Regions from separate parts of the Mesorhizobium sp. M0292 genome, predicted to be linked through region 1. Evidence: predicted binding sites of a transcription regulator. Region 1 holds the regulator's gene; the other holds the start of a gene.
What was found. Region 1 encodes LexA, which represses DNA repair genes until DNA is damaged. Its sites were predicted from a motif close to TGTTCNNNNTGTGTTCNG; they were not measured.
Positions count from the first base shown of each region.

Region 1 (3,610 bases):
GCGGTGTTCCAGGCGCGAATGAGGTCGTGCGCCCATTCCTGCGTGGCGGCCTGCTGCAGTTCGCTGAAGACGACCGCTGACGCGGCGCCCAGGGAATTGCCGTCGAGATAAATCACGCCTTGCGGCAAGACAAAGCGTTCACGCATGGAGCGCAGCGGATCGGCGGCATCCATTGCTTCGATTGTAGCGAGATCGGGTGTCGTGCTCATGATCCGGCGCCCCTCCATGGACAAACGCGCGCGGCGGAGCCTGCCGCCCAAACATGCCGGCGATCTTGAGTGGTCGCCCTTGAACTGTCAAACATTATATATAATTCACCCACTGAAAGGCTTTGATATATAATGATCCGCCCGAGCGTTTATGTCTGATGGATCACGATGCTGGATGACGAGCAGACCTCGAAGACGGAAGTGGCCTATCGCCTGCTCAGGCGCGATATTCTTGCGACCCGGCTGGCGCCTGCCGCGCCGTTGAAGCTGAGCACGCTGCGCAACACCTACGGCATCGGCTGGACGCCGTTGCGCGAGGCGCTGTCGCGGCTGGAGGCGGAACGGCTTGTGACCGCCATCAGCAACCGCGGGTTTGCGGTCGCTCCCGTCTCTCGGGCGGAGCTCGAGGATTTGGCGCGTGCGCGGCTGGTGGTCGAACTGCCCCTGCTGGTGGAATCGATCGAGAAGGGCGACCGTGAGTGGGAAGACGCGGTCGTTGCCGCCCACTATCGTCTCTCACGGTGCGGGTCTGTTCTCGACGATCCATCGGATGATGCGGTCGACGCGTGGTACGAAAAACACGATGCCTTCCATGCGGCGCTGCTCAGTGCCGCGACATCCAGCTGGCTGCTGCGCTTCAATGCAACGATTTCCGACCAATTGCATCGCCATCACCGCTTTCTGGGTCTGGCCCCGACGCTGCGCGCCGCCGCCGGCCGCACGGACGGACACCGGAAGGCCGTGGCGGCCCTGCGCGACGCCGTGGCGATCGAACACCATACCGCCCTGATGGAAGCGGCCCTCGATCGCGACGTCGAACGTGCGAAAACTCTGATGACCGCTCACATCGGCTACACGCTGCGGGTCTATGCCCAGAGAGAACCCCGCGCGGATGCTGCGCAGCCCCGTCCGAAAAGGAAGCGGCGATCGTAGCCGACGACGCAGGGCACTTTGTCTTCGTTTCACCCCGTTGCTGGCAACTGGGCGCAGGCGGCGCTCGCAGCGCCGAACGTTACGCTGAACAAAACGTCAACACATTCATTAAACTTTAAAAGGTTGCGGAACACAACTGGAACAGATAGTGTTTGTTCTGGGTTTGTTTTTTCTGATTCTGGTTTCAGAACCCTTGGGGGCCGCGATGCTGACGCGCAAACAACATGAGCTTCTGATGTTCATCCATGAACGCCTGAAGGAGAGCGGAATCCCGCCGTCCTTCGACGAGATGAAGGAAGCGCTCGACCTCGCCTCCAAGTCCGGCATCCACCGCCTGATCACGGCGCTTGAGGAGCGCGGTTTCATTCGCCGGCTGCCGAACCGGGCGCGCGCGCTGGAAGTGCTGCGGCTGCCCGACTCGATCGCACCAGGCCTCAATGCGGCGAGGAAGTTTTCGCCGAGCATCATTCAGGGCAGTCTTGGTCAAACCGGCCAAGGGCAAGGCGGCCAAGGACAAGGCGCGTTGGGCCAAGGCGGTCTCGGCCGCCAGATCAAGCCGGGCTCGCCGTCGCGTTCGATGTCGGCCGGCAATGACGATGCCGTTTCCGCGATTTCAATCCCGGTTATGGGACGCATCGCCGCCGGCGTGCCGATCGACGCCATCCAGCATCAGACCCATTCGATCTCGGTGCCGCCCGATATGATCATGGGCGGCGAACACTACGCGCTCGAGGTCAAGGGCGATTCGATGATCGAGGCCGGCATTTTCGATGGCGACACGGTCATCATCCGCAATGCCGACACAGCCAGCCCCGGCGAGATCGTGGTGGCGTTGGTCGACGATGAGGAAGCGACCCTGAAACGCTTCCGCCGCAAGGGCGCCTCGATCGCCCTGGAAGCCGCCAACCCGGCCTACGAGACCCGCATTTTTGGACCGGACAGGGTGAAGGTGCAGGGCAAGCTTGTCGGATTGATCCGGCGCTACTGAGCCGGCTTGGGTTTGTACTTTTCACGCTGGTTGTAAGGCGGCAGGCCGCGCGCTTCGCGGGAGAAGCGGCGTTGCTCGTGCCAGGGGCGATACGGCTTGTCGACGGCGAAGCGGATGGTTGGCGCTGCAGCTGCCGATTGCGGATCGAAGAAGACGGCGGCGCTGCCGTCGCGGGCCAGCTGTTTCTTCGTCACGACCAGCACCAGCGGGTCGCGGCACGGATTGTAAGCGGTGGCGTCATCGATGACGATCAGGCTCGCGAAGGCACAGGCCGGCCGCGCCGTCTTGCGGTCTTTCGCAAGCGCTACAATGGCTCCGGAAGGGTGCCGGGCGATACAGAGATCGCCGGTGCAATAGAAGGGCGAGCCGGGCGGCAGATCGAGCGGATCGAGATCGAACCGCGTATCTGTTGCCTCGAAAATCTCAGGTGGGATAATGGTTTCGGCCCGCAGCGCCCGTTTCCAATTGTCCGTGGTGAATTCGTTGGAGCGTTCGCGGTTGAGGGCGAGTTCGCCGCCACCGATCGGCATGGCCACCAGATGCGCATCCTCGGATATGAGCACGTCTGGCGTAAGCACCTGCGGCACCGTCAACAGGCCGGCCAGCGCGAAAGGCACGGCCGCCAACCTGAGCCAGGTGGTGGCCATGGTGGCGATGACGAGGGCGACCGCCACTAACAGCACCGAGCGGATGGAGATCAGCCCGACGGCGTCGACCGGCGAGCGCTCGGAAATCCAGGCCGATATAGCGATCATCGCCATCAGACCTTTGCCCATCACATAGAGGAACGGCCCGTCGGCGCCGAACGGCATCGCCAGTGCGCTGAGCACGGCAAAGGGCATGACGATCAACGAAACAATCGGCATCACGGCCAGATTGGCGATCAGGCTGAGCGGCGACACACGCTGAAAATGCCAGATGGCGAACAGCAAGGTTGCACTGCCGGCGATGATCGAGGTCATTGCGAGGCCGCCCATGGCCAGCGCGAATTTTCGCGACAGGAAGCCGACGAAGGAGCGCTTTGCCGGCGGCGTTCTCACCTTGTCGGCGCGGTAATCGGCCCAGCCGGCATAGGCGCCGACAAGGGCGGCAGTGGCGGCAAACGACATCTGGAAGCTGGGACCGACCACCTCGTGCGGCGACACCAGGATGACGGCAATGGCGGAGATCGCCAGATTGCGCATGGTGAGTGCGGCGCGATCAAACAGCACGGCGACAAGCATGACCGCCAGCATGATGAAGCTGCGCTCGGCGGCAACCACGACGCCTGAAATAACGAGATAGGCGGCGATCGAGACAAGCGCTGCCGCGGCCGCATATTTCTTCACCGGCCGGCGCGAAGAGAAATCGGGAAACAGCGCAAAGGCGCCACGCAGCAACGCCATGATGGTGCCGGCAACCAGCGCCATGTGCAGGCCGGAGATGGAGATGATGTGGTAGATGCCGGTGCGCCGCATCGCTTCGTTGACCTCGTCCGGGA
Region 1 covers NZ_JAMYSB010000001.1:534,332-537,941, reverse strand. Annotated here, with positions in the region: gene kynU (kynureninase) at 1-209, opposite strand, end outside; gene NKI96_RS02710 (GntR family transcriptional regulator) at 378-1,142, shown strand; gene lexA (transcriptional repressor LexA) at 1,348-2,130, shown strand; gene NKI96_RS02700 (ComEC/Rec2 family competence protein) at 2,124-3,610, opposite strand, start outside.

Region 2 (3,610 bases), on a different contig from region 1:
CACCGTCAAGAAAGGAGATCAGGGGCCCGGCTGTCGCGTCAAGCCCGGTCATCATTGCTGTCAACTGCCCGCCATTTTGCAGTCGGGGCAGAAAGCGGAAACGACTGTCGCCAAGCTGGGACAGACACTCTTCAATCCTTCGGCGGGAACCGTCGGTCGAAAAATCATCGACCACCACGCATTCGAACGCAGTGTATGTCTGCGCCGCTACGGATCGGATCGCAGTGTCGATGAATGCCTCTTGATTGAAACAGCCTACGCAAACGGATACGGTTGGTAGCGCGATGTGAGAACCAGCTCCGCTTGGGACGATGTTTTCTTTCAAGAGGCGCTTCTCCGTACACCAGATTTGATCGCCTGAGATATTCCGTCGATCAAATGGCGGTGTTTCTTTGCCAAATTTCTCTCTATCGAAGCGAGTTTTTCTCCGCACTCAAGATCGCAATTGCCGCATGTTGACCCTACAGCACGGGTATCGCCCTCCTACCAAATTCGAGATTGTCAGAGCCATGCTGCGTCATGGCCACAACCTCAGAAAAGGGCACCCTTCCGCGAAGTCGCAACCTGCTCTTCAGGCCAGTTTGCTGTCGGACGATCCGTTCATATCCTATTCGGGAATGTCCGGTACGCCGCTCGGATTAGCAAGTCATATGCCTTTCCTTCCACGCGGCCACCGCGCCTGGTTTCTCATCTCGCCAACCTGGTCCATCGAAAACAGTGCTAGCGTCAAAACCATCCGGACCTATGCCGTTCTGCATAGACTCAAGAACCCCCGTCACTCGCTAATCTTCCTATCCAACACTCAGGCCGAGGCTGATCTGTTGAATCAGTCCGGCGAGGCCGCCGTCCTGCACAACAAGACGTCAACAACCTCCGAACACATATTCAGGCCTCTCGATGACGTCCCTGTAGAATTTGATGCAATCTACAATGCGCAGCTGGCTCCGTGGAAGCGCCATGACTTGTCGCTTGGCATCCAGCGTTGCGCATTTGTCTTCTATCGAGATTCAAGCGGATCCTCCACGACGGAGTCGGAAAGAGCGCGAATAAATCGGCATAGGGAGCTCGCGCCGCATCACGTCTTTATCAACGAGTTTGACGGCACCGGCAAGCCTGTCCGATTGGCACCGGCTCAGGTGAACACGCATCTAAATCGTGCAGCCGTGGGAATCTGTCTCTCTCACCTGGAAGGACCAATGTTCGCCAGCACGGAATATCTTCTCGCGGGCCTTCCAGTGGTCACGACGCCGAACCATGGCGGCCGAGACCTTTATCTGGATGACGACTATTCGCTCACAGTTCCACCCGATCCTCGATCCATCGCGGAGGCTGTCTTAGCGCTGAAGGAGCGACGAATTCCCCGGGATTACATTCGTTCGCAAACTTTGAAACGAATCGAACGAGACCGCGGGCGGTTCATAGACCTTGTAAACGAGATTTTTCTGGAGAGCGGCTCTTCGCGCCGGATCGCCCTGCCTTGGCCTTTCAGATATCCTGTCATGGAGTGGCTTCCACCGCAGGTCGCGATCGATCGATCGCTTTCAGGTTCGGTCGATGCCTTCATCACCGCTTAGAAGCAACACCCTCAGATCGCCGAAGGGCCTAGTCGCCCTTGTTAAACGCGGTCGAGGAGGCGGAGCAGCCGTTCCATTTTGCTTGACCATCTTCCTTTTTTGCAACCGGCACAGCGCGCTGCAGCCACCACGAATGCATGTTCCTGTAATGTTCTTGCCTTGGCCTGAAATCTATGGTTGTCTTGTCCTGACGTCGCTCGCGGTCTGAACCACAAGGCCGAGGCGAGCCGATATCCGGGGGCAGAGCAAGATGGTGGCGCGGGTTCGCACGGTTGCTTTCCAGGGCATCGAGGCCGTACCGGTCGATGTCCAGGTGATGATCGCGCCGGGCAAGGTCGGCATGCAGATCGTCGGGCTGGCCGACAAGGCGGTGGCCGAAAGCCGCGAGCGCGTGCAGGCGGCACTGCATGCGTCGGGGCTGTCGATGCCGTCGAAGAAGGTGACGGTCAACCTGGCGCCTGCCGATCTTCCTAAGGAAGGGAGCCATTACGACCTGCCGATCGCGCTCGGCCTGATGGCTGCACTCGGCGCCATTCCGGGCGACATGCTGGCCTCCTATGTCGTGCTCGGAGAATTGTCGCTCGACGGCACCATTGCCACGGTCGCCGGCGCGCTGCCGGCGGCGATCGGCGCCAATGCCGAGGGAAAGGGCCTGATCTGCCCGTTCGGCTGCGGGCCGGAAGCGGCCTGGGCGGGCAAGGATTTCGACATATTGGCGCCGCGCAGCCTGATTGCCATCGCCAATCATTTTCGCGGCACGCAGGTGCTGTCGCGGCCCGAGCCCGGCATCCATGTCTCGGCCCGCGACCTGCCCGACCTTTCAGACATCAAGGGCCAGGAAAGCGCCAAGCGGGCGCTGGAAGTGGCGGCGGCCGGCGGCCACAATCTGTTGATGGTCGGGCCTCCCGGCTCGGGAAAATCGATGCTGGCGCAGAGGCTGCCTTCAATTCTGCCGCCACTGGCGCCCAAGGAACTTCTTGAAGTCTCGATGATCGCCTCGGTGGCCGGCGAGCTCGGCGAAGGCAAGCTCACCGACCGGCGGCCGTTCCGCGCCCCGCACCATTCGGCTTCGATGGCGGCAATGGTCGGCGGCGGCATCAGGGCGCGGCCGGGCGAAGTATCGCTTGCCCATAACGGCGTGCTGTTCCTCGACGAGTTTCCCGAATTCACGCCGCAGACCTTGGATGCGCTGCGCCAGCCACTGGAGACCGGCGACTGCATGATCGCGCGCGCCAACCACCGCGTCACCTATCCAGCGCGCATCCAGCTGGTGGCGGCGATGAACCCGTGCCGTTGCGGCATGGCCGGCGAGCCCGGCTATCGCTGCCTGCGCGGTGAGCGCTGCCGCACCGACTACCAGGCGCGCATTTCCGGCCCGCTGCTCGACCGCATCGATCTCAGGATCGAGGTGCCTGCGGTTTCGGCCGCCGATCTGATCCGGCCGGATCGGGCGGAGAAAAGTGCCGCCGTTGCGCAGCGCGTCGCGCGCGCCCGCACCATCCAGCGCGAACGGTTCGAGCGGCTCGGCGTGACCAGCGCGACCACCAACGCGCATTGCTCGCCTTCTGTTATCGAGGACATCGCGATGCCGGATGCCGCCGGCCTGTCTCTGTTGAAGGACGCCAGCGAAAAGCTCGGCTTTTCCGCGCGCGCCTATCATCGGGTGCTGAAAGTGGCGCGCACGCTGGCCGATCTCGAAGCGAGAGAAACCGTCGGCCGCATTCACCTGGCCGAGGCGATTTCCTACCGCATGATGTCGGAGCGGGTGGCGCAGGCGGCGTAACGCTCCTCCTTGAGGGGAAGGTGGCCCCGAAGCGGCAGGGTGGGGGTCGCCGAAGAATGGTCGATCTTTTTGGAGCCGAGCCGAGAAAGGGCCTCTGCAATGACATTGCTTGTAGTGTCGTCCGAAGGGAGTCGCCGCACTTCACGCAGGACCCCACCCGGCCCTTCGGGCCACCCTCCCCTCAAGGGGGAGGGAAATGCAGGCGCTAATTCGCCCGCTCTTTCGCCTTCAGCTCCAGCCGCCGTGCGTGCAG
Region 2 covers NZ_JAMYSB010000007.1:91,389-94,998, reverse strand. Annotated here, with positions in the region: gene NKI96_RS13515 (glycosyltransferase family 2 protein) at 1-325, opposite strand, end outside; gene NKI96_RS13510 (glycosyltransferase) at 510-1,574, shown strand; gene NKI96_RS13505 (YifB family Mg chelatase-like AAA ATPase) at 1,825-3,357, shown strand; gene NKI96_RS13500 (malate synthase G) at 3,563-3,610, opposite strand, start outside.
Region 2: NKI96_RS13505 (YifB family Mg chelatase-like AAA ATPase) is a predicted target of LexA. The motif match lies at 1,713-1,730, and genes of this name have one in related genera.